DNA from 2 places in the Agromyces sp. NPDC057865 genome. Region 1 is predicted to be linked to the other one. Evidence: predicted binding sites of a transcription regulator. Region 1 holds the regulator's gene; the other holds the start of a gene.

Evidence for each region. Region 1 encodes HrcA, which represses chaperone genes, less so after heat shock. Its sites were predicted from a motif close to TTNGCACTCGNNNNNNNCGAGTGCNAA; they were not measured.
Region 2: the regulator HrcA is predicted to act here: its motif matches at 10,865-10,891, upstream of groL (chaperonin GroEL).

The regions. Positions count from the first base shown of each region.
Region 1 covers NZ_JBHVMJ010000002.1:152,830-168,247, reverse strand. The annotation lists gene ybeY (rRNA maturation RNase YbeY) at 1-114, opposite strand, end outside; gene ACFVN5_RS08425 (PhoH family protein) at 134-1,150, opposite strand; gene ACFVN5_RS08420 (HIT domain-containing protein) at 1,227-1,586, opposite strand; gene ACFVN5_RS08415 (16S rRNA (uracil(1498)-N(3))-methyltransferase) at 1,611-2,345, opposite strand; gene dnaJ (molecular chaperone DnaJ) at 2,357-3,457, opposite strand; gene hrcA (heat-inducible transcriptional repressor HrcA) at 3,513-4,535, opposite strand; gene ACFVN5_RS08400 (DUF4870 domain-containing protein) at 4,725-5,135, shown strand; gene ACFVN5_RS08395 (DUF4870 domain-containing protein) at 5,256-5,729, shown strand; gene ACFVN5_RS08390 (PadR family transcriptional regulator) at 6,108-6,503, shown strand; gene ACFVN5_RS08385 (permease prefix domain 1-containing protein) at 6,500-7,408, shown strand; gene hemW (radical SAM family heme chaperone HemW) at 7,440-8,666, opposite strand; gene ACFVN5_RS08375 (DUF1990 family protein) at 8,669-9,319, opposite strand; gene lepA (translation elongation factor 4) at 9,347-11,221, opposite strand; gene ACFVN5_RS08365 (sensor histidine kinase) at 11,370-12,593, shown strand; gene ACFVN5_RS08360 (response regulator) at 12,590-13,213, shown strand; gene ACFVN5_RS08355 (alpha/beta fold hydrolase) at 13,217-14,017, shown strand; gene ACFVN5_RS08350 (VOC family protein) at 14,093-14,929, shown strand; gene rpsT (30S ribosomal protein S20) at 15,096-15,356, shown strand.
Region 2 covers NZ_JBHVMJ010000001.1:1,509,189-1,524,606, forward strand. The annotation lists gene ACFVN5_RS07160 (thiamine pyrophosphate-dependent enzyme) at 1-510, shown strand, start outside; gene ACFVN5_RS07165 (dihydrolipoamide acetyltransferase family protein) at 510-1,910, shown strand; gene ACFVN5_RS07170 (DUF4032 domain-containing protein) at 1,998-3,314, opposite strand; gene ACFVN5_RS07175 (ABC transporter ATP-binding protein) at 3,430-4,530, opposite strand; gene ACFVN5_RS07180 (DsbA family protein) at 4,829-5,767, shown strand; tRNA gene ACFVN5_RS07185 (tRNA-Thr) at 5,863-5,935, shown strand; gene ACFVN5_RS07190 (DMT family transporter) at 5,937-7,067, shown strand; gene ACFVN5_RS07195 (nitroreductase family protein) at 7,064-7,618, opposite strand; gene msrB (peptide-methionine (R)-S-oxide reductase MsrB) at 7,615-8,022, opposite strand; gene ACFVN5_RS07205 (DUF3263 domain-containing protein) at 8,222-8,521, shown strand; gene ACFVN5_RS07210 (LytR C-terminal domain-containing protein) at 8,554-9,099, shown strand; gene ACFVN5_RS07215 (cold-shock protein) at 9,307-9,507, shown strand; gene ACFVN5_RS07220 (DUF3048 domain-containing protein) at 9,671-10,729, shown strand; gene groL (chaperonin GroEL) at 10,935-12,554, shown strand; gene ACFVN5_RS07230 (hypothetical protein) at 12,937-14,286, shown strand; gene ACFVN5_RS07235 (hypothetical protein) at 14,306-14,848, opposite strand; gene ACFVN5_RS07240 (FG-GAP-like repeat-containing protein) at 14,845-15,418, opposite strand, start outside.

The DNA of each region.
Region 1 (15,418 bases):
CGCGAGCTCGGCGTCGGGGTGCACGTGCATCGCGTCGAGGGCGTAGACGGCGAGCCGCTGCAGCGCGGCCTCGTCGACCTCGATCGCGGACTCGTTGTTGACCTCGATGCTCACGTGCTCTCGCCCTTCCGGCTCACGCCTTGCCCTTGCGCGGCAGGTGGTCGCGCGGCGCGTTGCCCCGGCGCTCGGCCCGGTTCGCGAACTCGCGGGCCTGGTCGCGCTCGAATCGCTGCGCCTGCTGGCGCTGGTCGAACTCGGTGTACGCGTCGACGATGCGCCCCACGAGGCTGTGCCGCACGACGTCGTCGCTCGTCAGCCGGGAGAAGTGGATGTCGTCGACCTGGTCGAGGATGCGCGTGACGATCCGCAGTCCGCTGGCGCCGCCCGGCAGGTCGATCTGCGTGATGTCGCCGGTGACGACCATCTTCGAGCCGAACCCGAGCCGGGTGAGGAACATCTTCATCTGCTCGGGCGTGGTGTTCTGCGCCTCGTCGAGCACGACGAAGGAGTCGTTGAGCGTCCGGCCGCGCATGTAGGCCAGCGGGGCGACCTCGACGGTGCCCGAGGCGAGCAGCTTCGGCACGACCTCGGGGTCCATCATCTCGTTGAGCGCGTCGTAGAGCGGCCGCAGGTACGGGTCGATCTTGTCGGTGAGCGTGCCGGGCAGGAAGCCGAGCCGCTCCCCCGCCTCGACGGCCGGCCGGGTCAGGATGATGCGGCTGACCTCCTTGCGCTGCAGTGCCTGCACGGCCTTCGCCATGGCGAGGTAGGTCTTGCCGGTGCCGGCGGGGCCGATGCCGAAGACGATGGTGTTCTCGTCGATGGCGTCGACGTACTCGCGCTGGCCCTCGGTCTTGGGCCGGATGGTGCGTCCGCGCGCGGACACGATGACCTGTCCGAGCAACTCGGACGGCCGGGAGTTGGGATCGGCATCGAGCATTCGGGCCGAGCTCCTCACTTCGGTGGGTGTCGGATCCTGGCCGGCTCGCACGAGCTCCAGGAGTTCTTCGATCAGGCGGCGCACGCGGGTGCGCTGGTCGGCGTCGCCGCGGATGGCGATCTCGTTGCCGCGCACGTGCACCTCGACGCCGGGGTACTCGCGCTGGATCGACGTGAGCAGCCGGTCCTGCGGGCCGAGCAGCCGCACCATCGCGATGCCGTCGATGCGGAGACGTTCCTCGTCGTCGCGGACGGGCTGCCGCGCAGCCGCGTCGGGACCTTCAGGGTCAGCCGGCAAGCGATCCCTCCTCGAGGCCGCCCGCGAGGACGTGGGCGTGCACGTGGAAGACGGTCTGCCCGGCGTTGCCGCCCGTGTTGAACACGAGGCGGAAGTCGCCGTCGGAGAGCTCGTCGGCGACGTCGCGGGCCACCGCCACGAGCTCGGCGAGCAGCGCCGGGTCGCCCGCGGCGAGCTCGACGACGTCGCGGTAGCCGCCCTGCTCCTTCGTGGTCACGACGACGTGCACGGGCGCCTTGGGCGCGATGTCGTGGAACGCGATCACGCGGTCGGTCTCGGCCACGATCTGCGCGGGGATCTCACGCGCGGCGATCCGCTCGAAGAGGGTCGGCTCAGCGTGTTCGGTCATCCCACCATCGTAGCGACGGATGACTCACCACCGCCCGAAGCGTGCGTTGAGCACGGCGATCGCCGCGGGCCCCGCCGTCGAGGTGCGCAGCACGGATGCCCCCAGCCGCACGGGCTCGGCGCCGGCCGCCACGAGGCGCTCCAGCTCGGCCGGCGCGATCCCGCCTTCGGGGCCGACGACGAGGGCGAGGTCGCGGCCGTCGGACTCGAGCTCGGTGAGCGCGGTCGTCGCCGTCGGCTCGAGCAGCAGCATCCGGCTGCCGTCCAGTTGCGCGGCCAGGCCGGCGGTCGCGGTGACCGGCGCGACGGGCGGCACCCACGATCGGATCGACTGCTTCACGGCCTCGCGCACGATCGTCGCCCAGCGCTGGCGCCCCTTCTCGGCCTTCGGGCCCTCCCAGCGCGACACCGAGCGCGCGGCCTGCCACGGCACGATCGCGTCGACGCCGAGCTCGGTCGCGGCCTGCACCGCGAGCTCGTCGCGGTCGCCCTTCGCGAGGGCCTGCACGAGGATGAGACGCGGCGAGGCCGCCGGCTCGACGACCACCTCGTCGACCTCGAGCGCGAGCTCGCGCGGTCCGGTCGACGCGACCACGCCGTGCACGAGCGTGCCGCGGCCGTCGCCGATCGCGATGCGCTCCCCCGCCCGCACGCGCGAGACGGTGACCGCATGGCGCGCCTCGTCGCCCGCGAGCTCTACGAGAGAGCCGGGCGCGGCGGCGGCGAGGTCGAGCGACTCGTCGAGGTAGAGGTGGCTCATCGCGGCATCCGTCAGCCCAGGAACCGATCGCGCAGGCGCGCGAACAGCCCCTGCTGGAAGTGCGTGAGCTCGGGCTTCTGCGGCTTCTTCGACGAGGCGAACTGGTGGATGAGGTCGCGCTCCTTCGACGAGAGCTTCGTGGGCGTGTGCACCTGCACGCCGATGCGGAGGTCGCCGCGGCCGGAGCCGCGGAGCTTCGTCACGCCGCGGTCCTTCACGGTGAGGACCTCGCCGCTCTGGAGTCCGGGGTGCAGCTCGACCTCGACATCGCCGTCGAGCGCCGGGATCGAGGTCGTCGTGCCGAGGATCGCATCGGTCATCGCGACCTCGAGCGTGCAGAGCAGGTCGTCGCCGTTGCGGCTGAAAACCTCGTGGTTCTTCACCTTGATCTCGAGGTAGAGGTCGCCGTTCGGGCCGCCGGCGGGGCCGGCCTCGCCGGAGCCCGGCATCTGCAGCCGCACGCCGGTGTCGACGCCCGCGGGGATGTCGACGGGCACCGTGCGACGTGCGCGCACGCGGCCCTGGCCCTGGCACGTGACGCACGGAGTGGCGATGATCGTGCCGTAGCCGCGGCAGGTGCCGCAGGGGCTCGACGTCATGACGTTGCCGAGCAGCGAGCGCACCGAGCGCTGGATCGAGCCGGTGCCGTGGCAGATGTCGCACGTGACCGGGGCCGTGCCGGGCTGGCAGCACGAGCCGTGGCACGTCTCGCACGTGACGGCCGTGTCGACCTCGATGTCGCGGTGCGTGCCGAAGATCACCTCGTCGAGGCCGACCTCGACGCGGATAAGGGCGTCCTGGCCGCGTTCGCGCCGCGAGCGGGGTCCGCGGCTCTGCTGCCCGGCACCGAAGAACGTCTCGAAGATGTCGCCGAATCCGCCGAAGCCCTGGTCGCCGCCGAAGCCGCCCCGGCCGCCCAGGTCGTACTGCTGGCGCTGCTTCGGGTCGGAGAGCACGTCGTACGCGTGCGTGACCTGCTTGAAGCGCTCGGATGCCTCGGCGCCGGGATTGACGTCGGGGTGGAGTTCGCGCGCGAGTCGACGGTAGGCCTTCTTGATCTCGTCGGGGGTGGCGTCGCGTGAGACGCCGAGGACCTCGTAGTGGTCTGCCACGGAGGGCGTGTCCTTTCGATTGCCGGATGCCGAGCGGGTGGGTCGGCAGCGGGAGTCAGCTCTCGCCGAGGGTGCGGGAGAGATAGCGGGCGACGGCTCGCACGGCCGCCATGCTGGTGGTGTAGTCCATGCGCGTGGGACCCACGACGCCGAGGCGCGACACGTCGCGGCCCGGGATCTCGAACGCGCTGGAGACGATCGAGGTCTCGCCGAGGCCGAACGAGGCGTTCTCACGGCCGATGCGCACGGCGACCGCGTGCTCGTCGCCCGACATCTCGCCGAAGAGCTTCAGCAGCACGACCTGTTCCTCGATCGCCTCGATGACGTCGAGGATCGACCCGGCGAAGTCCTGCTCGGTGCGCACGAGGTTGGCGGCGCCGGCGACGACGAGCCGGTCGCTGCGCTGCACTCGGGCCTGCTCGGCGAGGGTCGCGGCGAGGGTGTGCAGCACGAGCGTGTGACGCCGGTCGGCATCGGGGATCGCGCCCGAGAGCGCCACCGCGGCATCCGCCATCGTGTGCCCGCCGGCGATCTCGTTGAGCCGCACTCGCAGCCCTGCGAGGGTCTCCTCGTCGACGGGCTGCTCGAGCTCGACGAGCCGCTGCTCGACCTGGCCGGAATCGGCGATGAGGATGCACAGCACGCGTGCGGGCGCCAGCGAGACGAGCTCGACGTGCCGCACGCGGGCGCTGCCGAAGCTCGGGTACTGCACGACGGCGAGCTGCTTGGTGAGCGACGCGATCAGCCGCACCGTTCGGGCGAGGAGCTCGTCGAGGTCGCTCGACTCGCCGAGGAAGGTCTCGATCGCCTGGCGCTGCGCCCGGGTGAGCGGCCGAACATCGCTGAGCTGGTCGACGAAGACGCGGTAACCCTTGTCGGTCGGGATGCGACCCGACGAGGTGTGGGGTGCCGCGATGAGCTCCTCCTCCTCGAGGAGGGCCATGTCGTTGCGGATCGTCGCCGCGGAGACGCCGAACGCGTGTCGCTCCACGATGGTCTTCGAACCCACCGGCTCACGCGACGCGACGTAGTCCTGCACGATGGCGCGGAGCACCTCGAGACCGCGTTCGGAGACCATGTTCCTCGCTTCCCTCACCGCTTAGCACTCGTTCTTCCTGAGTGCCAATCCTATCGCGACATGCTGCGACCCGGCCGTTGCCGACCGTCGGGCGCGGCGATACCGTATGGGTACTCCGCGAGTCACCCCGGCTGCGATCCTCCCTGCTCGCAGCCCGCGGTTCACCCCTGAACCCCCGAAAGGCACGCAATGACGGACCCCAACGCGCAGTCTCCTGATCCGAACGTCCCGCCGCCTCCGCCCCAGCAGCCGGCTTCGGCCCCGTCGGGCGCCGCACCGCTCACCCCCGAGCAGGACGTCCAGTGGGGCTCGTTCGCCCACCTCGGCGGCGTCCTCGGCATCCTGCCGTCGCTCATCATCTGGCTGGTCTTCAAGGACCGCGGCTCCTTCACGAACACCGAGGCGAAGGAGGCGCTGAACTTCCAGATCACGCTCATCTTCGGCTACCTGATCTCGTGGATCCTCGTGATCGTGTTCATCGGCGCGATCCTCGTCTGGGCGGTGTGGATCGTGGGCGTCGTGTTCTCGATCATCGCCTTCCTGCAGGCGAAGGACGGCAAGCACTACCGCTACCCCTTCGCGATCCGCCTCATCAAGTAGCGCGCAGGCGTCGCAACGTTACGCCCGCCGCGGGAGTGCCTACTCCCGCGGCGGGCGTCGCTGTGCCAGCATGAGAATCGACAGAGTCTCGCTCAGAGGCCCCGAAGAAGGAGTCAGCGCATGTCCGACACGCCCCCGCCTCCCCCGCCGCCCCAGAGCCCACCGCCGCCGCCCCCGCCCTCGCAGGGGCCCCCGCCGCCGCCTCCCGGGCAGCCGCCGCAGGGTCCGCCTCCGCCGCAGGAGCCGTACGGGGGTCAGACTCCACAGCAGCTCAGCCCGGCAGACGAGAAGCTGTGGGCGACGCTCATCAACGTGGGCGGCATCTTCTTCTACTTCGTGCCCGCGCTCATCGGCTACCTCGTCCTCAAGGACAAGGGCCCGTTCGTGCGCCACCACACCGCGACCGCGCTCAACTTCCAGATCACGATCGCGATCGCGCTCGTGGTGAGCTACATCCTGATCTTCCTCTTCATCGGCATCCTGCTCGTGATCGCCATCGAGATCGTGAAGATCGTCTTCAGCATCATCGCGGCCATCAAGGCCAACCAGGGCCAGCTCTACACCTACCCGCTCTCGATCAAGTTCGTGAGCTGACGGCCGCCGGCGTCGGTCGCCGGTCTCCACCGCACGAAAGCCCGCCCACGGTGCGCACGCACCGTCGGGGCGGGCTTTCGCGTTGTCCGCGCGCGCCGTCGCCAGAGCGAGCGGATGCCGCGTGGCGGACGGGGTTCCCCAGTTCAATCCGATCCGCCGCGGTTCAATTCGATCCCGCCGCGGCGGCCGCCGTCGCTCCCATCACATCCGAATGCAGGAAGAACCCGTCCGTACGCGGCGCGGCGAGACTCGACACGCCGGCGGACTTCCGATTCTTCCTGCATGCGCCGCGAACGATGTCGGCTCCGGCCAGCAACGGGAGACCGCAGCATCCCGAACACTTGCACGTCAAGTACTGTGTCAGATACAGTACTCGTCATGACCAAGCAACCCGCCATGGGCGCCGACGACGCGTTCGCCGCCGACCTGCTGCGCGGGCACACCGACACGATCGTGCTCGGCGTGCTCCGCGGGCGCGACCGCTACGGCCTCGAGATCTACAAGACCATCCGCGACCAGACGGGCGGCCGCTACGAGATCAAGGAGGCCACGCTCTACGCCGTGTACCGGCGGCTCCTCAAGGAGGGGCTCGCCGAGGCGTACTGGGGCGACGAGAGCCAGGGCGGGCGCCGCAAGTACTACCGCATCACCGACGCTGGTCGCGCCGTCTACGACCGCAACCTCGCCGCGTGGGTCGCGACCCGCGACATCATCGACTCCCTCCTCGACCTGCGCGCCGATGCGCGCGGCACCTCCGAAAGGCACCCCTCATGACCACCGAACCGTTCCACCGAGCCGCCGGCGGCTCCGTCCACCGCCTCCTCGACGAGGCGTTCGCGGGCGTCAAGATGACGCCCGACCTGCAGGACCTCAAGGAGGAGATCCGCGCCAACCTCGCCGTCCGGGCCGACGAGCTCATGGTCGACGGCCGCTCCCCCGAACAGGCCGCGCGACAGGCGTTCGACGAGCTCGGCGACCTCGGCGCACTCATCGCCGAGACGCAGGGGGTCGACGCTCCCGAGACCGGCGCCCGCTCGCGCCTCGCGGAGCACCTCGCCCGCCGGGTCCGGCCGCGGCCCGCCTTCGTCGTGCGCACGGTGCTGCTCTGCCTCGTCGCACTCGCCGGCCTCGTCGTGCTCGTGCTCGACGGCTTCGGGGTGCTCACCGCCTCCCTCGGCCTGCTGGTCGCGGCCGTAGCCGCCGTGGCGCTGCCGCTCGGCTGGGTCACCGCCGACGCGCTGCGCCAGGAGACGACGTCGAGCTTCCCGCTGCCGGTGCGACGCGCGGTCGGGTTCGGCGTCGGGGTCGGCCTCATCCTCGCGGGCCTCGGCGTCGGCTGGCTCGTCGTGCAGGGCGTCGCCGTCGCCTGGCTGGTGCTTGCGGCGGCCGCGGTCGTCGGCGGCATCGCGCTGCTCTCCTACCTCGGCGCGACGAAGACGAACCGGCACAAGCCGTGGGTCCTGGCGCAATCCGCCGACTTCGAGGACCGGTTCAGCAGCGATCCCGCGGCCGCGGCCCGCTTCGGCATCTACACGGCCGTGCTCTGGACGGCCGCGTTCGCCCTCTTCATCGTGCTGAGCTTCACCGTCGGCTGGGCGTGGTCGTGGCTCGCGCTCGTCGTCGGGTTCCTCGTCATGCTCGTGATCCTCGCGCGCATGCTGTTCCCGCTGAAGGGCTGAGCTACGGCCTGTCGGTCGGCTTCGGCCGGCCTCAGGCGTCGAGCAGCCTCCGGACCACCGCGTCCGCCAGCAGCCGTCCTCGACGGGTGAGCGTCAGCCGCCCGCCGAGGGCGGCTCTCGCGTCGACGAGGTCGTCGGCGATGAGCCCGGCGACCGCGTGGCGCCCGCCGGCGTGCAGCGACGGGAGGTCGATGCCCTCGCGGATCCGCGTGAGCAGCAGCACCCGCTCGGTCTCGCGGGTCGGCTCGTCGAGCACCTCGCGCCCCACCGCCGGCGAGAGCCCGGCCGTCACGCGCTCCGCGTACGCGGCCGGATGCTTCGCGTTCCACCAGCGCACGCCGCCGACGTGGCTGTGCGCGCCGGGACCGACGCCCCACCAGTCGTCGCCGCGCCAGTACCCGAGGTTGTGGCGCGAGCGATGCTCGGGCGTCGTCGCCCAGTTGCTCACCTCGTACCACTCGTAGCCGGCCGCGCCGAGCACGTCGTCGACGAGCTCGTACATGTCGGCCTCGAGGTCGTCGTCGGGCTGGGCGAGCTCGCCGCGGCGGATCTGCCGCGCCAGCTTCGTGCCCTGCTCCACGATGAGGGCGTAGGCGCTGACATGGTCGGGCCGCTCGGCCACGACCGCCTCGACGCTCCGTCGCCAGTCCGCGAGCGACTCCCCCGGCGTGCCGTAGATGAGGTCGAGGCTCACGTCGAGCCCGGCGCCGCGGGCCCAGCCGACCACGAGGGGAATCCGCTCGGGATCGTGCGTGCGGTCGAGTGCCGCCAGCACGTGGGGCACCGCGGACTGCATGCCGAACGACACGCGGGTGAAGCCTCCGTCGGCGAGCCGGCGGAGGTCCTCGGGCCCCACCGAGTCGGGGTTCGCCTCGGTCGTGACCTCCGCATCCGCCTCGAGGCCGAACTCGTCACGGACCGCGTCCAGCATGCGCACGAGGTCGTCGGCCGGCAGCAGCGTGGGGGTGCCTCCGCCGAAGAAGACGGTCGAGGCGGCACGGGCAGGCACGCCGGATGCCTCGAGCACACGTCGTGACATCCGGACCTCGGCGATGGCGTGGTCGGCGTAGTCCGCCTGGCGCGCACCGCGCAGCTCGTCGGACGTGTACGTGTTGAAGTCGCAGTACCCGCAGCGGACCCGGCAGAACGGGACGTGCAGGTACACGCCGAACGCCCGGTCGGCGGCGCCGACGGCGGCCGACGCGGGCAGCAGCCCGTCGAGCGGGGCCGGCTCGCCGAGCGGAAGGGCCGAGCCCACGATCAGCTCGGGAACGCGGGATGCAGCGCGCGCAGTTCGCGCGTCGTGAGCTCGCGGCGCTTGCGCCGCTGGCGACCTGCGCCGAGCCGTCGCACGCCGCCGCGACCACCGAGGATCGATCGGATCGTGAGCCATACGCCGTCATCCTCGCGGTGCTCGAGGATGAACGACTCCTCGCCGCTCTCGGGGCCGTCGGCCGTCGTGCCGTAGGCGAAGCCGATGCGCTGCGGCTCGTCGATCACGTAGACCACGAGCACGGGAGTGTCGCGGTGCCCGATGCGGCCGCGGCGGCGCAGCGTGGCGGTCATGCCCGCCGTGATGTACGGCGTGCCGTCGGCGCCGAAGCGGTCCTCGGTGCGCGGCGCGGGCTGGTCGGCGAGCGGGGCGCCCTCGGCGTCGTACACGATGCCGGGGTACTGCGCGCCCGTGCCCTCGGAGATGTCGACCACCTCGAAGCCGGCACCGCGCTGGATGCCCCACGTCATGAGCGCCTCGGCGGCCCGCTCGAAGCGATCGGCGCCGCTGCCGAGCCGCACGGAGTCCTCAGCGGGACGGTAGCCGGTCGGCGGATACCGCAGGAGATCGGGCGCCAGGGTCGCGCCGATCGCGCCGTACGTGACCGACTGGTCGGTGAAGGTGCTGCGTCGGGTCATCCGTCGATTCTACGGAACTCGCCTGCGCTACTTCTTCTTGGCGTCCTTGGACTCGGTCTCGCCCGAGAGCGCGGCGATGAACGCCTCCTGGGGCACCTCGACGCGGCCGACCATCTTCATGCGCTTCTTGCCCTCCTTCTGCTTCTCGAGGAGCTTGCGCTTACGCGTGATGTCGCCGCCGTAGCACTTCGCGAGCACGTCCTTGCGCATCGCGCGGATGGACTCGCGGGCGATGATGCGCGCGCCGATCGCGGCCTGGATCGGGACCTCGAACTGCTGGCGCGGGATGAGCTCGCGAAGGCGACCGGTCATGAGCACGCCGTAGGCGTAGGCCTTGTCGCGGTGCACGATGGCGCTGAACGCGTCGACCTGCTCGCCCTGGAGCAGGATGTCGACCTTCACGAGGTCGGCGGCCTGCTCGCCCGAGGGCTCGTAGTCGAGGCTCGCGTAGCCGGCGGTCTTCGACTTCAGCTGGTCGAAGAAGTCGAACACGATCTCGCCGAGCGGCATGTTGTAGCGGATCTCGACGCGGTCCTCGCCGAGGTACTCCATGCCGAGCAGCGTGCCGCGGCGCGACTGGCAGAGCTCCATGATCGTGCCGACGTAGTCCTTCGGAGCGAGGATGGCCGCCTTCACCATGGGCTCGCGGACCTCGGCGATCTTGCCGCCCGTCGGGAACTCGCTCGGGTTGGTCACCGTGACGCTCTTCTTGTCCTCCGTCGTCACCTCGTAGACCACCGAGGGCGCCGTGTTGATGATGTCGAGCCCGAACTCGCGCCGCAGGCGCTCGGTCACGATCTCGAGGTGCAGGAGGCCGAGGAAGCCGGCGCGGAACCCGAAGCCGAGGGCGACCGAGGTCTCGGGCTCGTAGACGAGCGCGGCATCCGACAGCTTGAGCTTGTCGAGCGCCTCGCGGAGCTCGGGGTAGTCGCTGCCGTCGATCGGGTAGAGCCCCGAGAACACCATCGGCAGCGGCTCGGTGTAGCCGGAGAGCGGCTCGGTGGCGGACTTGACCGCCGTCGTCACGGTGTCGCCGACCTTCGACTGGCGCACGTCCTTCACGCCGGTGATGAGGTAGCCGACCTCGCCGACGCCGAGGCCCTTCGTGGGCGTGGGCTCGGGCGCGCTCACGCCGATCTCGAGGATCTCGTGGGTCGCCTTCGTCGACATCATCTGGATGCGCTCGCGCGGGTTGAGCTTGCCGTCGACCATGCGCACGTACGTGACGACGCCGCGGTAGCTGTCGTAGACGGAGTCGAAGATCATCGCGCGGGCCGGGGCGTCCGCGTTGCCGACCGGAGCCGGGATGCGCTCGACGACGCGGTCGAGCAGGTCCTCGACGCCCATGCCGGTCTTGCCCGAGACGCGCAGCACGTCGTCGGGCGACCCGCCGATGAGGTCGGCGAGCTCCCTCGCGTACTTCTCGGGCTCGGCGGCCGGGAGGTCGATCTTGTTGAGCACGGGGATGATCTCGAGGTCGTTCTCGAGCGCGAGGTAGAGGTTCGCGAGCGTCTGCGCCTCGATGCCCTGCGCCGCGTCGACGAGCAGGATCGCGCCCTCGCACGCCGCGAGCGACCGCGAGACCTCGTAGCTGAAGTCGACGTGCCCTGGGGTGTCGATCATGTTGAGCGCGTACGAGACGTCGGGTCCCTCAGCCTGTCGAAGGGCCCAGGGCATGCGCACGGCCTGGCTCTTGATGGTGATGCCGCGCTCGCGCTCGATGTCCATGCGGTCGAGGTACTGCGCGCGCATGTCGCGGTCGGACACGATGCCCGTGATCTGCAGCATGCGGTCCGCGAGCGTCGACTTGCCGTGGTCGATGTGCGCGATGATGCAGAAGTTGCGGATCAGCGCGGGATCGGTGGCGGCGGGCACCGGCGGGTCAGAGGCTCTCGGAGACATCCTGACGATTCTCCCATGACTCGCGGCACCGCTCTCCCGCACGGATGCCGCGGGGCTCCGTTCGCTCGCAGCGCGCGTTCACCCATGGCTTGCGGTCCCACTTTCGACGGATGCCGCCCGCAGGCGGCGGGATTACGCTCGAAGCACCATGACCGTGATCGACGTGCCCGACGCGCGCGTGGCGCCATCCGCCCTGCGCCCGGTGTTCCTGACGCTCCGGCTCGGCCTCCACGTGCTCGTCGCGGGCCTCACGCTGTTCGTGGTGGTCCGGGCGCTGCTCGACGACGCGCCCGCCGAGGTCCCCGTCACGGTCCTCGCGATCGCCTTCCTCGCCTGGTACGCCGCGGGCGTCGCCGCCGCCCACCGGCACTTCCCGATGTGGGCGCGCATCGCCTGGCTCATCGCCCTGCTCGGACTGTGGGTCGCCCTGTCGGCCCTGACCCCGGATGCCGCGTTCCTCGCGTTCCCCCTCTTCTTCATCGAGCTGCACGTGCTGCCGGCCGTCGTCGCCGTGCCGCTCGTCGTCGTCACGTTCGGCATCTCCGTCTGGGGCGCGGCGACCCACCTCGGACTCGCGGTCGGCACGATCCTCGGCCCCCTCATCAGCGCGGGGGTCGCGATCGTGATCGGCTTGGGCTACCGCGCCATGTCCCAGGAGACCCGCGACCGGCAGGCGCTCATCCTCGACCTGCTCGCCACCCGCGAGGAGCTCGCGGCCGCGAGCCGCGAGGCCGGCACGCTCGCCGAGCGCGAGCGCATCGCCCGCGAGATCCACGACACCGTCGCGCAGGGGCTCTCGAGCATCCAGATGCTGCTGCACGCCGCCGAGCGCGACGTCGACGACGAGCCGACGCGCGAGAAGCTGCGGCTCGCCCGCGAGACGGCGGCCGAGAACCTCGGCGAGACGCGCCGGTTCATCCGCGAGCTCACCCCGCCCTCGCTCGATGAGCAGACCCTGCCCGCCGCGCTCGGACGACTCACCGAGGCCGTGAACGAGCAGGCCGAGCAGTCGGGGTCGGCGACGCGCGTGAGCTTCCGCACGAGCGGCGAGCCCACGATGCTGCCCATGGCGGTGGACGCGACGCTGCTGCGCATCGCGCAGGGCGCGCTCGCCAACGTGCTCCGCCACGCGGACGCGACGCGCGCCGAGCTCACGCTGAGCTACCTCGGCGACGAAGTCGCGCTCGACGTCGTCGACGACGGCGTGGGCTTCGACGCCGCGGCCGCCCAGCGCGAGGAAGTCGACGGCGTCGCGTTCGGCCTGCGGGCGATGCGCCAGCGCGCCGAGCGCCAGGGCGGGTCGATCGAGCTCGAGTCGGCGCCAGGCGAAGGCACCGCGGTGTCCGTGCGCATCCCGGCAGGGCCGGCATGATCCGGCTGCTGCTGGGCGACGACCACCCCGTGGTCCGGGCGGGCATCCGGGCGATGCTCGAGTCCGAACCCGACCTCGAGGTGGTCGGCGAGGCGGCGACCGCTGAGGACGCGGTGCGGCTCGCCGCGGCATCCGACGTCGACCTCGTGCTCATGGACCTGCAGTTCCCCGGCGCGATGCAGGGCGCGGAGGCGACCCGGCGCATCCGCTCGCACGACGCCGCGCCCCGCGTGCTCGTGCTGACGAACTACGACACCGACGCCGACATCCTCGGCGCCATCGAGGCGGGCGCGAGCGGGTACCTGCTCAAGGATGCCCCGCCCGGCGAGCTCGTCGCGGCCGTCCGCGCGGCGGCGACCGGCGAGTCCGCGCTCGCGCCCGCCGTCTCGTCGCGACTGCGCGCCTCGCGCGAAGCCGCCGACAGCCTCACCGCACGCGAGGCGGAGGTGCTCACGCTCGTCGCGGAGGGCCGCTCCAACCGCGACATCGGCCGCACGCTCTTCCTCAGCGAGGCGACCGTGAAGTCGCACCTCGTGCACATCTTCACGAAGCTCGGCGTCGGCTCGCGCACGGCCGCGGTGGCCCGGGCCCGCGAGCTCGGGGCGATCAGGGCGGGCTGACGGATGCCGCGCGCCCACGTCGTGCTCGTGCACGGACTCCGCACCTCGGCGACGATGTGGCGCCGCCAGCTGGCGGCCCTCGAGCACCGCGGCATCGACGCGGTCGCGGTGGACCTGCCCGGGCACGGTACGCGGATGGACGAGCCGTTCTCGATCGAGGCCGCGATGCGGGTGATCGACGACGCGTTCCCCGCGGATGCCTCGGGCGAGGCCGACGCCGGCGACGGCGCGGGCCCTGGCGGGTCCGGCCGCACCCCGCGGCTCCTCGTGGGGCTCAGCCTCGGCGGCTACCTCGGCATCGAGTACGCGGCGACGCATCCGGGCCGGATCGACGGCCTCGTCGCCGCCTCGTGCGGCACAAGGCCGCGCGGTGCGGGGCTCGCGGGATACCGGCGGCTCGCGGACGCGATCGGCCGCCTGCCCGACCGCGGGCGGGCGCTCAACGACCTGATGGTGCGCGTCTTCCTGCCCCGCGAGAGCGTCGACGACGTGCTCGCGGGCGGCGTCGCGCTCGACGTGATGGCGCCCGCACTCGGCGCGGTCGGCACGCTCGACCCCGAGGACGCACTCGCCCGTATCGACGTTCCCGTGTGGCTCGTGAACGGCCGCTTCGACCACTTCCGCATCGAGGAGCGGCGGATGCTGCGCGCCACCCGCGACGGGCGCCTCGTCGTGGTGCCCGGTGCGACCCACCTCGTGAGCCTCGCCCGGCCCGAGGACTTCACCGCCGCGGTGCTCGGGGCCGTCGCCGAGCTCGAACGGCGCGCGTCGGTGGCGCGCCGGCGCACCGCGACGGCCGGGTAGGCCCTCCGCGACGCCCGCCAACCCCTTGCGGTCGGGCATCAGTTCGACGAGGGTCGTGCACGACGAGGTGATCCGATGCACGAGACGAGGACGTATCCCGAGGGCGTACCCTCATGGATCGATATCGAGCAACCCGATCTCCCGGCGGCCATGGCGTTCTACGGGGGCCTCTTCGGCTGGAGCTTCGAGTCCGCCGAGGGTCCGCATGGCGACGCGGCCTACGTGGTGGCGCGGCACGACGGCCGGGAGGCTGCGGGGCTCGCGGCGCACGACGCGTCGCCTGATGCGCCGCCGACGTGGAACACGTACGTCGCCGTCACCGACGCCGAGGCCGCCGCGCAGCGGATCGTCGACGCCGGCGGGACGGTCCGGACGGGGCCGGTCGAGGCGGGCCGGGCCGGTCGCGCCGTCATGGCGATCGATCCCGCCGGCGCGGCCTTCCGGCTCTGGGAGGCCGGGACCCTCGCCGGCGTCCAGGCCGTGAACGAGCCCGGAGCGTGGAACTTCGCGTACCTGCAGACGACGGATGCCGCCGAGCCCGCGTTCTACACGCGGGTGTTCGGCTGGGAGTTCGCCGACCTCGGCTTCTCGACGCTCATCCGGGCGCCCGGCTACGGCGACCACCTCGCGGCGACCGTCGACCCGCACATCCGCGAACGCCAGGCTGGTGTTGCGACGCCGCAGGGGTTCGAGGACGCGATGGCGTGGCTCGCTCCCCCGCCGGCCGACGAGCCGTCGCAGTGGCACATCAGCTTCACCGTGGCCGACCGGGACGACACCGCGGCCGCCGCCGAACGACTGGGCGGACGCGTGCTGTCGTCCATCGACACGGACTGGACGCGCGACGCCGTCATCCGGGACCCGCAGGGCGGCCGGTTCACCGCCAGCCAGTTCGTCCCGCCCGGGCGCTGAGGGGTCCGAGTCACCCGGCATCGCTCGCTTTGGTGCCGTCGTGGACGAACTGGTATCGTTGTCTGTTGGCTTGCGTGTGGGTCCCACCCCGCACGAGACGCCGCGTCGGCCCCTCTACCGCGCGCGGCACATCCGGTACCCGCACACGAACGAAAGAACGAACCACGTGGCAAACATCAAGTCGCAGATCAAGCGCATCCGCACCAACCGCAAGGCCGAGGAGCGCAACAAGGCCGTCAAGAGCGAGCTGAAGACCGTCGTCCGCGCCGCCCGCGAGGCGATCGCCGCCGGCGACAAGGACAAGGCGACCGCCGCCGTGCGCGTCGCGTCGCGCAAGCTCGACAAGGCCGTCTCCAAGGGCGTCATCCACCAGAACCAGGCCGCGAACCGCAAGTCGGCGATCGCGAAGCAGGCTGCCGCGCTCTGACGCACCACGCACCTGATGAAGGCCCCGCACCTCGTGCGGGGCCTTCGTCGTTCCCGGGCGCA
Region 2 (15,418 bases), on a different contig from region 1:
CTCGCCCTCGACGACCCCGTGCTCGTCATCGAGCACGTCGACCTGTACGCGCGGCGCGACCCCGTGCCGGCGGGTGATCTCGACTACGTGCTGCCGCCGGGTCGCGCGGCGATCCGGCGCGAGGGCGCCGAGGTCACGGTCATCAGCTACCTCTCGATGGTCGGCCACTGCCTCGAGGCGATCGAGCAGTCGGGCACCGACGCGGAGCTCGTCGACCTGCGCTGGCTCGACTTCGCCTCGCTCGACTGGGAGACGATCGGCGCGAGCATCCGCAAGACGAACAACGTGCTCATCGTCGAGCAGGGCGCCCGCGGCACGTCGTACGGCGGCCGGCTCGCCGACGAGCTGCAGCGCCGCTTCTTCGACTGGCTCGACCAGCCCATCGAGCGCGTGACGGGCGGCGGGGCGAGCCCGAGCATCTCGAAGGTGCTCGAGCGCGCCGCGATCGCCCGCACCGAGGAGGTCGTGGCCGGCCTCGAGCGCATCCGCGTCGGGCGAGGCGGTGCCTGATGGCCATCGTCGTGCGGATGCCGGCGGTTATGGCCGGTGCGACCGAGGCGTCGTTGCAGTCATGGCTCGTCGCCCCGGGCGATGACATTGCGCTCGGCCAGCCGGTCGCCGAGATCGAGACCGAGAAGGCCGTGGTCGAGTACGGCGCGGAGGACGCCGGGACCGTCGCCGCGCTGCTCGTGGGCGCGGGGGATGCGGTCGCGGTGGGGTCGCCGATCCTCGTGCTCGCCGAGGCCGGGGAGTCGGCCGACGACGCGCGGCGCGCGGCCGACTCCGAATCCGTCGCGGCGACCGCCGGGTCAGGGTCGACGGATGCCGCGGCGCCCGTGCCGGCGCCGACGGACCCCGAGTCCGGGGCACCCGTGCTCGAGGACGTGCCCGCGCCGCCCCCGGCCGAGACGACGGATGCCGCTGCCTCCGCGGCGGGGCCGGACACGCCCATCGCCGCCGCCGAGTCGGCGACCACGCCCGAGACGCCCACCGGGCGACGGTTCATGAGCCCGCTCGTGCGTCGCCTCGCGCGCGAGCACCACCTCGACCTCGCCGACGTCTCGGGCAGCGGGCCCGGCGGACGCATCGTGCGCCGCGACGTCGACGAGCTCCTGGCGGCCGCGGCCGTGACGGCCGAGGCCGCTGCGACCGCCGGGCCCGAGGCCGAGCCGGCTGCCGCACCGACCCCGCCCGCGGCATCCGCCCGCGCTGCCGACGCGACAGCGGAGGTCGGCTTCACCGACGAACCGCTCACGCCCATGCGCCGCGCGATCGCCCGCCGGCTCACCGAGAGCGTCACGACCGTGCCGCACTTCGAGGTGCGGGCCGACTGCCGCGTCGACGCGATGGTGCGCCTGCGGACGGACCTCCTCGAGCAGACGGGGGAGCGGATCTCGCTCAACGACTTCGTGGTGAAGGCCGTCGCACTGGCGCTGCGCGAGGTGCCCGAGGCGAACGCGATCTTCCTCGGCGACGCCATCCGCAGGTTCGACGGGGTCGACGTGGCGATCGCCGTGGCACTCGACGACGGGCTCATCGCGCCCGTCCTCCGCGACGTCGACCGGATGCCGCTCGCCGACCTCGCCCGCGCGACGCGCGACCTCGCCGACCGCGCCCGCTCGGGGCACCTGCGTCCGGCCGAGCTCTCCGGCGGGGCGTTCTCGGTCTCCAACCTCGGCATGTACGGCACGACGGAGTTCACGGCGATCATCGACCCGCCGCGCTCGGGCATCCTCGCGGTGGGGGCTGCGACGCCGCGACCCGTCGTCGTCGACGGCGCGCTCGTCGCCGCGACCGTCATGACCGTGACGCTCTCGGCCGATCACCGCGTGCTCGACGGCGCGGTCGGCGCGCGCTGGCTCGCGGCCTTCACGGCGCTGGTGGAGCATCCCCTGCGGCTGCTGGTGTGACGGCGCTGCGCCAAGCCAAGCCAAGCCAAGCCAAGCCAAGCCAAGCCGGGCCGGGCCGCGCCGCGGACCGCCGCCGTCGCGCCCGGCTCAGACCTTGAGGCGCCAGTCCTCCTCGTCATCGGGATCGACGACGGCGATGGCCGAGGTCTCGGGCGCGACCAGGTCGAGCGTCGCCGTCGACCCCGTCGGCGGCCCGATGACCGTCGCCTCGTCGCGCCGATGCCGCAGCACGGTGTTGACGTAGGAGGAGACCGCCTCGGCGAGCGGGATGTCGTGCCCCGCCTGCTGCGCCATGAACCAGCGGTGCTCGAGCAGCTGGTGGAACACCTCGGCGGGCTCGAGCTTGCCGCGGAGCTCGACCGGGATCGCGCGCACGACCGGCTCGAAGACGCGCATGAGCCACTCGTGCGCGACCATCTCCTCGTCGAGGTCGGCCTTGCCGTACGCCGCGCGGTAGGAGTCGAGGTCGTTGAGCAGACGGCGGGCCTGGTTCTCGCCGGCGTCGAGACCGGTGAGCCGCAGGAGGCGCCGCTGGTGGTGCCCGGCGTCGACGACCTTCGGCTGGATCCGCACGGTCGTCCCCGTGTCGTCGGTGCGGATCGCGAGCTCCTCGATGTCGAACCCGAGGTCGTTGAGCCGGTTGACCCGCTCGTTGATGCGCCACCGCTCCGCCGTCGAGAACGACTCCGAGCCGGTGAGCTCTTTCCAGAGGCTGCGGTACGCCTCGACGATGCCGTTCGAGATGCGCACCGGGTCGAGCTCGTCGGCCACGCGGCCGCCCGCCTCGAGGTCGAGCAGCTCGCCGGCGATGTTCACGCGCGCGATCTCGAGGTCGTTCTCGCGCTGGCCGTTCGAGAGGCCGCCCTCGTAGAGCTTCCCGGTCTCGGCGTCGACGAGGTACGCCGCGAAGGCGCCGGCGTCGCGACGGAACAGCGTGTTCGAGAGCGACACGTCGCCCCAGAAGAACCCGACGATGTGCAGGCGCACGAGGAGCACCGCGAGGGCGTCCACGAGGCGCGTCGCCGTGTCGGGGCGCAGCGTCTGCGAGAAGAGCGCACGATAGGGGAGGGAGAAGCGCAGGTGCCGGGTGACGAGCACGGGCTTCAGCTCCTCGGCCTCGGCGTCCGTGCGGTTGGTGATGACGGCAACCGGGTCGACGCACGGGATCTCGAGCCGCTGCAGCATCCGCAGCATCTCGTACTCGCCCTTGGCCATCTCGGCCGTGGTCTCCTTGATCGCCACGACGTGCCCCGCCAGGTGGGCGAAGCGCACGAGGTGCCGGGAGATGCCCTTGGGCAGCGCGGCGATCGTGTCGTTCGGCCACGACTCCAGGGGAAGATCCCACGGCAGGTCGAGCAGGGCGGGGTCGGCCATGGCCGACGTGATCGAAAGTGAACCGCTCATCGTCGTTCAGCGTAGCCGGGCGGCACGGATGCCGCAGGCACGGCGATGGCGCGGAAACGGCGATGCCGGCCGGGGCGAACCCCGGCCGGCATCATCGGATGTCGCGTCGTGGACGTCAGGCCACGACCGGCTTCTTGCTGAGGCGCTCGCCCGTCTCCGAGTCGAAGATGTGGACGTGGTTCGGCGTGGCGGTGAGGTAGACGCGCTCGCCGGCGTTCGGGTGGTTGCGGCCGTCGACGCGCGCGACGATGTCGGTGCGCTTGCCCTCGACGGTCGAGTGGCCGTAGAGGTAGCCGTCGGCGCCGAGCTCCTCGACGAGGTCGACGTCGACCGCGAGGCCTTCACCCTCGTGGGGCGAGACGGTGATGTCCTCGGGACGCACGCCGATCGTGGCGACCTTGCCGCTCGACTCGGCGAGCGTCTCGCGGTCGACCGGCACGGTCGCGGTGCCGAACTTGATGCCGTCGTCGACCAGGTCCGCGTGGAACAGGTTCATGGCCGGCGAGCCGATGAAGCCGGCGACGAACACGTTCTGCGGCTGCTCGTAGAGGTCGCGCGGGGTGCCCACCTGCTGGAGGACGCCGTCCTTGAGGACCGCGATGCGGTCGCCCATGGTGAGGGCCTCGGTCTGGTCGTGGGTGACGTAGACCGTGGTGACACCGAGGCGGCGCTGGAGCGACGCGATCTGGGTGCGGGTCTGCACGCGGAGCTTGGCGTCGAGGTTCGACAGCGGCTCGTCCATGAGGAACACCTGCGGCTGGCGCACGATCGCGCGGCCCATGGCGACGCGCTGGCGCTGGCCGCCCGAGAGCGCCTTCGGCTTGCGGCTGAGGTACGGCTCGAGGTCGAGCAGCTTCGCGGCCTCGAGGACCCGAGCGGCACGCTCCTCCTTGCCGACGCCCGCGATCTTGAGCGCGAAGCCCATGTTCTCGGCGACGGTCATGTGGGGGTACAGCGCGTAGTTCTGGAAGACCATGGCGATGTCGCGGTCCTTCGGCGGCACGTCGGTGACGTTGCGGTCGCCGATGAAGATGTTGCCCTCGTTCACCTCTTCGAGGCCCGCGAGCATGCGGAGCGAGGTGGACTTGCCACAACCGGAGGGGCCGACGAGGACGAGGAACTCGCCGTCTGCGATGTCGAGGTCGAGCTTGTCGACCGCGGGGCGGGTGCCACCGGGATAGAGCCGGGTGGCCTTGTCGAACGTGACCGTTGCCATGGTTCTGCTTCTCCTTCACCGGCAGGTACGTGCCGGACGATCCGTAGTGAATGGATGAGTGCGTCGCCGTCGACGCCCGCTCAGTATCGCATACGCGAAAGCGGGGTCCGAATCGGGGTCGGCACGCCCGGCTCCAGTGGTCGCGCGGAGGCGCCGCGGGACGTGGGGCGTTCTCCCATGTCGGACGCGGCCCGCACGCGGCATCCGCTTGGGTGATTCCCAGACACGCTTCCTACTATCGTGGGTGCGTTCGCATGCATTCGCGCGCGCCCACACAGCGACCGGAGTTGACCATCTGATGACCTACGGCGGATCCAATCAGCCACGCCAGACCCGTAACGAACGCAGGGACGCGGCCCGGGAGAAGGCCCGGATCCTCCGGGAGGAGCAGAAGAAGCGGGAGCGTCGCAACAAGGTCCTCATCCAGGGCGGCATCATCGTCGCGGTCATCGCCATCGCCGCACTCGTCGGCACCCTGATCTTCCAGAGCGTGAAGCCCGCCGGCCCCGGCCCGCAGAACATGGCGAGCGACGGCATCGTGCTCACCGCCGGCGAGGACGGCGGCATCGTGGCCGTCGAGACGCCCGCGCTCAAGGCCGGCGAGGACCCCACGCCGACTGTTCCCGACGAGAGCGGCGAGGTCGCCAACATCGTCATGTACATCGACTACCTGTGCCCGTTCTGCGGCCAGTTCGAGGCGACGAACTCGGATTCGATCCGCACCATGGTCGAGTCGGGGGCCGCCACCCTCGAGGTCCACCCCATCGCGATCCTCACGAACAAGTCGGCCGGCACGCAGTACTCGCTGCGCGCGGCCAACGCCGCGGCGTGCGTCGCGAACTCGTCGCCCGACTCGTTCTTCGACTTCAACGCGATCCTCTTCGAGAACCAGCCCGAGGAGGGCACGTCGGGCCTCACCAACGAGGAGCTGAAGTCGCTCGCCGGCGACGCCGGCGTCTCGAGCCAGTCGACCATCGAGCAGTGCATCGACGACGTGCAGTTCAAGTCGTGGGTGCAGGATGCCACGAACCGCGCGCTCACCGAGCCGATCCCGAACACCGACCCCGAGCTGCCCTCGGTCACGGGCACCCCGACGGTGCTCGTGAACGGCCAGCAGTACGGCGGCTCGCTCGAGGACCCGCAGGAGTTCCAGGCGTTCGTCCTCCAGGCCACGAGCGCGACGTTCAACGACTCCGAGTCGACCCCGACGCCCACGCCGACGCCCTCGCAGCAGTAGGGCGCCGTCGGCTTCACCGACTGCATCACCGAAGGCCCGGCACCGTGCCGGGCCTTCGTGCTGTCGATAGGATGTCGGGAAGGCATCGCGCCCTCGCCGGCTTGGCGCAATTGGTAGCGCACCGCTCTTGTAAAGCGGTGGTTGCGGGTTCGAGTCCCGCAGCCGGCTCTTGACCGAGAATCCCAGCACGGATGCCGCGGCCACGGCCGCCCCGTCCGAGCACCAGCACCGCCATGCCCACGTGGAGCGCACCCGCCTCCCGATGTGGCTCGCGATCGTCTTCGCGCTCGCCTGCGGCGCCCTGACCGCGCTGCAGTCGCGCATCAACGGGCAGCTCGCGCACGCGATCGACGACCCCTACACCGCCGCGGCGATCTCGTTCGGCAGCGGGCTCGTGATCCTGCTCGTCGTGCTCGCCGCGTGGCGGCCGGGTCGCCAGGGCTTCGGCCGGGTGGCGCAGGCCCTGCGCGAGCGGCGGCTCGCGTGGTGGATGGTGCTCGGCGGCCTCGCCGGCGCGTGGTTCGTGATCACGCAGGGGCTCTCGGCGGGCGTGGTCGGCGTCGCCCTCTTCACCGTGGCGATCGTGGCGGGCCAGACGCTCGGCGGCATCGTGTTCGACCTCGTCGGACTCGGTCCGGGCGGGCGCCGCCCGCTCACGCCGAACCGCGTGATCGGCGCAGTGCTCGCCCTCGCCGCGATCGGCTGGACGGTGTCGGCGCAGCTCGCGCACGACGTGCCCATCCTGCTCATGCTCCTGCCGTTCGTCGCCGGCATCGGCGCGGCCTGGCAGCAGGCGGTCAACGGCCGGGTGCGCAGCGCCGCCGAGAGCGCGCTGACGGCCACCGTCTTCAACTTCGGCGTGGGCACCTCGGCGCTCGTCGTGGTCATGCTCGTGCACGCGGCATCCGCCGGCTGGCCCGAGGCGATGCCGACCGAGTGGTGGCTGTACGCGGGCGGGGCTATCGGCTGTGTCTTCATCGCCGGCCAGGCCGTGCTCGTGCGCATCGTCGGCGTGCTGGTGCTCGCCCTGTGCGGCGTCGCCGGCCAGCTCGCGGCTGCCCTGTCGCTCGACCTGCTCCTGCCCACGGCCGGCCGGCCTGTGGACTTCGCCACCATCGGCGGCACGGTGCTCGCGCTCGTCGCGGTCGTCATCGCGAGCGTCGGCTGGACGCGTCGCCGGCACGCGATCCCGCCGACGCCGCGCACGGGCGCGATCCCCGTCGTCGCGCCCGACGGCACCCCGCCGAAGCACGCCGGGTCGGAGCCCGGGTCGGAGCCCGCCGAGGCCGATCGCGCCTAGTCGAGCACCGTGAGGCGGCTCGCCGCGATGCGATCGGTGCGGCGCTCGCCGCGGCGCCCCTCGGGCAGGCCTCCGACGTAGAGCCAGCCGAGCAGGTGCTCGTTCGCGGCGAGGCCGTGCACCTCGGCGACGAGCGGATGCCGCGTGTACGGGCCCGTTCGCCACATCACGCCCCAGCCGGCCTCGTCGAGCAGCAGGCTCAGCAGGTGGGCGACGCCGGCCGCCGATGCTTCCTGCTCCCACACGGGGACCTTCTCGTGGTCGGGGACCGTCACCGCGACGACCCCGAGCAGGAGCGGCGCCCGGAGCGGCTTGCCCGCGAGCTTCGCCGCCGCGTCGCCCTCCGCACCCGCCGCCGCCGCGAGCGCGGCACCGAGCCGCTCCCGCGCGGCGCCGCGCAGCGCGACGATGCGCCACGGTCGAAGCGACGCGTGATCGGCGACGCGCGACGCCGCCTCGAGCAGCTCGAGCAGGGCCGCGTCGTCGGGTGCGGCATCCGTCACCTTCGAGGCGGAACGCCTGGCGAGCGCCGCCTCGAGCGCCGAGGTCATGCCGAGGACTCCGGCGTGAAGTCGAGGGCGATCGAGTTCATGCAGTACCGGTCGCCCGTGGGCGTGCCGAAGCCGTCGGGGAACACGTGGCCGAGGTGCGAGCCGCAGTTCGCGCAGCGCACCTCGGTGCGCGTCATGCCGAGGGAGGTGTCCTCGATGAGCTCGACGGCCTCGGGTCGCACGGACTCGTAGAAGCTCGGCCAGCCGCAGCCCGAGTCGAACTTCGTGCCGCTCTTGAACAGCTCGGCGCCGCACGCCGCGCAGGCGTAGACGCCGGCGCGCTCCTCGTCGAGGAGCTCGCCCGTCCACGGACGCTCGGTCGCCGCCTGGCGCAGCACCGCGTACTGCTCGCCGGCGAGCTCGGCGCGCCACTCCTCGTCGGTCTTCTCCACGCGATACGCCACGGGGCGCTCCTTCCGATCTGCTGCCGTGATGGCCGGCATCCATGCTCGCAGGTCTTCCTGCAAGCGGGTGCAACGCCCGGCGGATGCCCCGTGTTCCGCGCACGGGCGACGCACACGCCGCGACGCTCGGCCGACACTCGGCGTCCGGTCCCTAGGATGTGCTGCAGGCGGCGACCGCCCGCCGGGGACGGGAGGACGCATGACCGCCGAGCGCGTGCCCGCCCGCGACGACGGCGGGACCGGCCTCGACGACCGCGCGAGGCGCGTGCTCGCGTTCGAGGGCCGGGCGTGGCAGCAGGCCGGCCTCAAGGCGGAGGCGATCCGCGAGGAGTTCGGGATCTCGGCCGCCCGTTACTATCGGATCCTCGGCGAGCTCATCGATTCGCCTGCAGCGCTCCGGCACGACCCCATGCTGATCAAGCGCCTGCAGCGGATGCGCGAGGCACGCGCGGCGACGCGCGCGCGTCGCTCGCTCTCGATCGGCCGACCGCTCGACTGAGCACGGCCCCCGACCCCCGACGACTGGACCCCATGGCGCAGAAGTTCCCCCGCGATCGATTCGACTCCATCCCGCACGGCATCGAGCGGGTGGGGGCCCACCGTGCTCCGGCGCGGCGTGGTGCGCGCTGGGTGGCGTTCGGCTGGGCCGCGCTCGCGACCGTCGTGCTCGTCGCCGTGGGGATCGGCGCCGTGATCGTGTTCAACGACCGACTGAACTTCGGCGACACCGGGGTGGCCACGCCCACGCCGACGCCCGTCGCCACGGTCGCTCCGACCGTCGCGCCCGACATCCCGGTCACCGTCCTCAACGGCACCACGACGAGCGGTCTGGCCGCGCGCGCCGCGGAGACGCTGACGGCCGCCGGCATCCCGGTCGGCACGACCGCGAACGCGAGCGAGCAGGACCTCGAGGAGACGGTCGTCTACTACGCGACGGCCGACCTCGAAGGTGCGGCGCGAGGCGTCGCCGCCGCGATCCCCGAGGCGGACGTGCGCCTCGACGCGAAGTTCGCCGAGGTGGGCACTCCGCTCGTGCTCGTGGTGGGATCCGACTACGCAGCCGCCACCGGCGGTTGATCGCGACCGAATCGTTGCCATTCTGCGACATTTCCTTGCGTCCGGCCTCTTGTGCCGCGACGTCACGTCGTTAGTATCTGGAATTGGTCGCTCTATCCCGTGTGAAACGCCCGGTGCCGAACGAGGTGCCTCGTCAGCACGAACGAGGGGGCCCGGTACAGGCGACAGGCACGTGCTGATCGACACACGGCAACATGGGAGCAACGCATGGCGAACGGAACCGTCAAGTGGTTCAACGCTGAAAAGGGATACGGGTTCATCACGGTCGACGGGGGCCAGGACGTGTTCGTCCACTACTCCGCGATCGACATGGCGGGCTACAAGGTCCTCGAAGAGGGCCAGCAGGTCGTCTTCGAGGTCGGCACGGGCGCCAAGGGTCCGCAGGCCGAGGCCGTCCGCCCCGCCTGATCCCCACGAGCTTGAACGCGCCGCCGGTTCGCCGGCGGCGCGTTCGTGCATCCCTAGGCGGATGCCGCGCACACCCGTGTGCCCGGTTCTGGGGGTGCGCGGGGCCCATCGATCGGTGCGCCGGACCTCCCCGGGGGTACTCCCGCATGGTTAGCATGGCGCCATGGCACGGCGTGCCCGCCCGGTCCTGGGGCGCAGGGGTGTGCCGCTGGTCGCGATCGCGGCATCGGCACTGCTCCTCTGCGCCTGCGACGCGGGCTCCGTCGACCTGATCCTGCCGACCCCGACGCCCACGCATGAGGCGCGTCCCGCGGTCGACGCCGTGCCGATCGGGATCGCGTTCGCCCCGCTGCGCGGCACCCCGGCGGACGCCGCGGCGCTGCGGCACCCGTCGCTCGCCGCGAAGATCGACAACCACTGGGACGCACGCCCGCAGATCGCGCTCAACCGCACCGACCTCGTCTACGAGGAGCTCGTCGAGGGCGGGCTGACCCGGTACCTCGCGGTGTGGCACTCCGACGTGCCCGACGAGGTCGGCCCCGTTCGATCGGTACGCCCGATGGACCCGCTCATCGCCGCCCCGCTCGGCGGCATCATCGCGTACTCGGGCGGGCAGCAGTACTTCGTCGACCTGATGCATTCGACGCCGCTGCTCAACCTCGTCGGCGACGAGGACGATGGCACCTACTTCGATCGCGCCGACGATCGGGAGATTCCGCACGACATGATCCTCGCCGCGGCCGCCGCCGTCGCCGCGAACGCCGGGCTCGCCCCGCCGCCCGTGCAGTTCGCCTACGGCACGGCCGACCCGCTCGCCGCCCCCGCGCTCGCCGCGACGCCGACGTCGCGCATCGACCTCGTGTTCTCGGAGACGAGCAGCCCGTCGTGGGAGTGGGATCCGACGACCTCCGTGTGGCTGCGCTCGCAGGAGGGCACGCCCGACCTCGAGGCGTCGGGCGACCGCATCAAGGCGACGAACGTCGTCACCCTGCGCGTCGCGATCGAGTGGCCCTATGAAGAGGTGCCGTTCACCGCGCTCACCGGCACCGGGGAGGCGTGGGTGTCGACCGCCGGGCGGACCGCACACGGCACGTGGACGAAGCCCGACGCCGACGCGAGGATCACGCTCACGGCCGACGACGGCTCGACGCTCCGGCTCGCGCCGGGCAACACCTGGATCGAACTCGTTCCGAACGAGGGCTCCGCCGCCTTCGCGCCCTGATCGAGCGACGGATGCCGCGACGCCGCGTCGCGCCGGGCGACCGCGCCGTCACGCGCAGGGCGAACACGGCGCCGACGGCACCGCGCGGCATCCGTGCTCGCTTGCACTCGTGGCGGTCGAGTGCCAGAATCGTCTTTAGCACTCACGCGATTCGAGTGCTAAACCCCAAGATTCTTGGACGTCCGGGAAGGGACGAGAGACACACATGGCAAAGATCATTGCTTTCAACGAGGAGGCCCGCCGCGGTCTCGAGCGTGGCCTCAACACGCTCGCCGACGCGGTCAAGGTGACCCTCGGCCCGCGCGGTCGCAACGTCGTGCTCGAGAAGAAGTGGGGCGCTCCCACCATCACGAACGACGGCGTGTCGATCGCCAAGGAGATCGAGCTCGACGACCCGTACGAGAAGATCGGCGCCGAGCTCGTCAAGGAGGTCGCGAAGAAGACCGACGACGTCGCCGGTGACGGCACCACGACCTCGGTCGTGCTCGCCCAGGCGCTCGTGCGCGAGGGCCTTCGCAACGTGGCCGCCGGCGCAGACCCCATCTCGCTGAAGCGCGGCATCGAGAAGGCCGTCACGGCCGTCTCCGAGGAGCTCCTCGCCGCCGCCAAGGAGGTCGAGACCAAGGAGGAGATCGCCGCCACCGCGTCCATCTCGGCCGCCGACCCCCAGATCGGCGAGATCATCGCCGAGGCGATCGACAAGGTCGGCAAGGAGGGCGTCGTCACCGTCGAGGAGTCGAACACCTTCGGCACCGAGCTCGAGCTCACCGAGGGCATGCGCTTCGACAAGGGCTACCTGTCGGCGTACTTCGTCACCGACCCCGAGCGCCAGGAGGCGGTCTTCGAGGACCCCTACATCCTGATCGTCAACAGCAAGGTCTCGAACATCAAGGACCTGCTGCCCATCGTCGACAAGGTGATCCAGACCGGCAAGCAGCTGCTCATCATCGCCGAGGACGTCGACGGCGAGGCGCTCGCGACCCTGATCGTGAACAAGATCCGCGGCATCTTCAAGTCGGTCGCCGTCAAGGCCCCCGGCTTCGGCGACCGTCGCAAGGCGCAGCTCCAGGACATCGCGATCCTCACCGGCGGCCAGGTCATCTCCGAGGAGGTCGGCCTCAAGCTCGAGAACGTCACCCTCGACCTGCTCGGCCAGGCGCGCAAGGTCGTCATCACCAAGGACGAGACGACCATCGTCGAGGGCGCGGGCGACCCCGAGCAGATCGCCGGCCGCGTGGCCCAGATCCGCTCGGAGATCGAGAACACCGACTCCGACTACGACCGCGAGAAGCTCCAGGAGCGCCTCGCGAAGCTCGCCGGCGGCGTGGCCGTCATCAAGGCGGGCGCGGCCACCGAGGTCGAGCTCAAGGAGCGCAAGCACCGCATCGAGGACGCCGTCCGCAACGCGAAGGCCGCCGTCGAGGAGGGCATCGTCGCCGGTGGTGGCGTGGCCCTCATCCAGGCCGGCCAGAAGGCATTCGCCAACCTCGAGCTCGTGGGCGACGAGGCGACCGGTGCCAACATCGTGAAGGTCGCCATCGAGGCGCCGCTCAAGCAGATCGCCCTCAACGCGGGCCTCGAGCCGGGCGTCGTCGCGGCGAAGGTCGCGGAGCTCCCCGCGGGTCATGGCCTCAACGCCGCGACCGGCGAGTACGGCGACCTCGTCGCCCAGGGCATCATCGACCCCGCCAAGGTGACCCGCTCGGCGCTGCAGAACGCCGCGTCGATCGCCGGCCTCTTCCTCACGACCGAGGCCGTCGTCGCCGACAAGCCCGAGAAGAACCCGGCTCCGGTCGGCGACCCGACGGGCGGCATGGACTTCTGACCTGAAGGTTGAGGCTTCGCAGAAGGCTCAACCGAAAGGTCGGGGTTGAGTAGGCCCGCGAAGCGAGCCGTATCGAAACCCAGTCCGCACACCTCAGGGCCTCGTGCCCGAACGCGATGGGCGTCTCCTCCGGGAGGCGCCCATCGTCGTGTTCGGGGCGCGGCCGTCGTCCCACGTGCGGACCCCCTTTCCCCGTGTCGCGGCCGCGTACCCATGGGGGACACCTGCACGCCGACGGCCCAAGCAGCCAGCACCCCCAGAACTGGCGGCAGTGCGAGCGTCGGCGCCGGTCTAGCATCGTCCTGAGCGCACGCCCGACCCGAACCCCGAGCACGAGATCGCCGTCTCTCGGAGTCGGACGCCCGTTCCCTGGGGTATACCGATGAGTTTCTCGATCGCGACCGCGAAGGCCGACATCACGCCTGCGGCCGGCGTCAACCCGTACATGGGCGGATACGGGGTACAGGGCCCCCTCCGCGTCGTGACGAGCAACACCCCGCAGCTGCATCCGCTCTGGGCGCGCTGCATCGTCCTCTGGGAGGACAGCTCCCCGCACGTGATCGTTTCGCTCGACATCCTGGGGATCCCCCGCAGCATGCACCAGGCGCTCCGGCCGCGACTCATCGCGCTCGCGAGCTGGACCTCGGCCGACATCGTGTTGGTGGCGAGCCACACGCACAACGGGCCCGCCGTCGGCGACATGCTCGACCCGTTCATCGCCTACGACATCAGCAATCGCGATCAGATCGAGGCCTACACGAGCTGGTTGCAGGACCGCGTCGTCACGCTCGTGAAGGACACGCTCGCCGCGTCACGCACCACGGTCACGCTGGACTACCGCGTGGGTTTCGCCGGGTTCGCCTTCAATCGAGTCGGCCTGCCGACGGTCGAGACGGCCGTCCCGATGATCACGGCGCGGGCGTCGAACGGATCGCGCCGCGCGATCATCTACAGCTACGGATGCCACCCGGTGAGCGCCGGATGGCAGGAGGAGTGGGACGGCGACTGGCCCGCTGAGGCCAGCGACATCATCGAGGACGACGCGGGCGCGTTCGCGCTCTTCCTCCCCGGGCCCGCCGGCGACCAGGATCCGGCGGGGGACCGCGGGTGGGACCTCCGCAACGAGCACGGTGCGACGATCGGCAACCTCGTCGTGAGCGCGTCCGGATCGGCCGGTCGCGCGCTCACCGGTCCGATGCGGACGCAGTTCCGTGAGGTGTCCCTGCCGCTCGACATCGTGGCCACACCTGCCAACCTCGCCGCCGTGCGCGCCGCTTTCGTGACGCGCATGCAGAATCCCGACGGTCAGCCCGCGTGGTACCAGCGTCACGCCGAATCCATGATCACGCGGATCGACAGCGGGACGTACGCCACGAGCATCCCCAACCCATCGCAGGTGTGGCGGTTCGGCGGGAGCCCCCAGCTCAAGATGGCGTTCGTGGGCGGCGAGCTGGTCAGCGGCTACGCCGCATATTTCCGCAATCGGCAGGGTGGATCGAACGCGCTCTTCATCGGCGGCTACGCCAACGAGACGTCGTGCTACGTCCCGGCGAACAACTTCCTGCCCCCGCTCGCGCCGTCGTTCGGCAGCTACGAGGGCGGCTGGGACCCCGACTACCCCGGCATCGCGGGCGGAAGCATGGTCGTGTACCCGCAGATCGCGCATTTCCGCGCCGGATCCTCCGGGGTCGAGAGCGCCGTCATCGGGGCGCTGACGGAGCAGCTCGCCTGAGCCGCCCTGCCGGATCCGGTCAGGCGGTCGCCTCGAGCCATGCGGCGAACGCGCGCGCCTGCGGCGCCTGCGGGGCGAGGGCGAGCGAGCCGGCGACGATCCCGCGACCGAGCTGGCGCAGCTTCGCATCCAGGTTCGCCGGCGGGATGCGCGTGCTGGCCGCGAGCACGGTGAGGTAGGTGGTCTCGCGATCCGCGACCGGACCGTCGACCGACTCGACCACGTCGACGATCGCGGACTCCTCGGCCGTCAGCCGGAACTCGGTCGCGCCGACGTAGCTGACGGTGCAGTCCGTCACGGCGAGGTAGTACGGCGCGGCCCAGACTTCTTCGAGCCGGGCGAGCGGCGCGAGGTCGGGGACGGGCGTCTTGACCGCGAACCGGTAGCGCGGTTCGGCGGGAGCCGCGGCCTTCGCCGTCCGTACGCGTGTTGGCAGAGCGGTCGCCGGCTCGGCTCGGGAGGTCGTGGCGATTCCGACGGACAGCACGGCGGCCGCCCCCAGGCCCAGGAGTGCGCGCCGACTGATCATCGTGGCGTCGGCATCGAGTCGTCGAGGCTTCATGAGATCACCGTCATTCCACCCCAACCGGTGCCGATGAGGCGCACCGTCCGCCATCCGCCGGCGCCGTTGCCAGGGTAGAGCAGCAACTGCCCGGAGCCGTCGCGTGCGACCACGTCCCGGTTCCCGTCGCCGTCGACGTCGCCGGGCCCGAGGATCGCCGTCATGACGTTCCAGCCGCTGCCGATCGTGCGCGAGGCCTTCCATCCGCCGGTGCCGTTGCCGGGGTAGAGGAGCAGCGCGCCGCCCGAGTTGCGTGCGATGACGTCTGGGCTGCCGTCGCCATCGAAGTCGCCGGGCCCGAACACGGACGTCATGACGTTCCAGCCGGTGCCGACCTGTCGCGCGGTGCCGAGCCCGCCGGTGCCGTTGCCCGGGTAGAGCATCAGGTTCCCCGCCGCGTCGCGGGCGAGCAGGTCGCGCTTGCCGTCGCCGTCCCAGTCACCGGGGCTGAAGATCATCGACAGCCCGCCCCAGCCGGTCGCGATGACCTCGGCTGCGCCGATGCCGCCGGCGCCGTCGCCGCGATGCAGCCGGAGCTCGCCGTTCGTGGCGCGGGCCAGCACGTCGGGA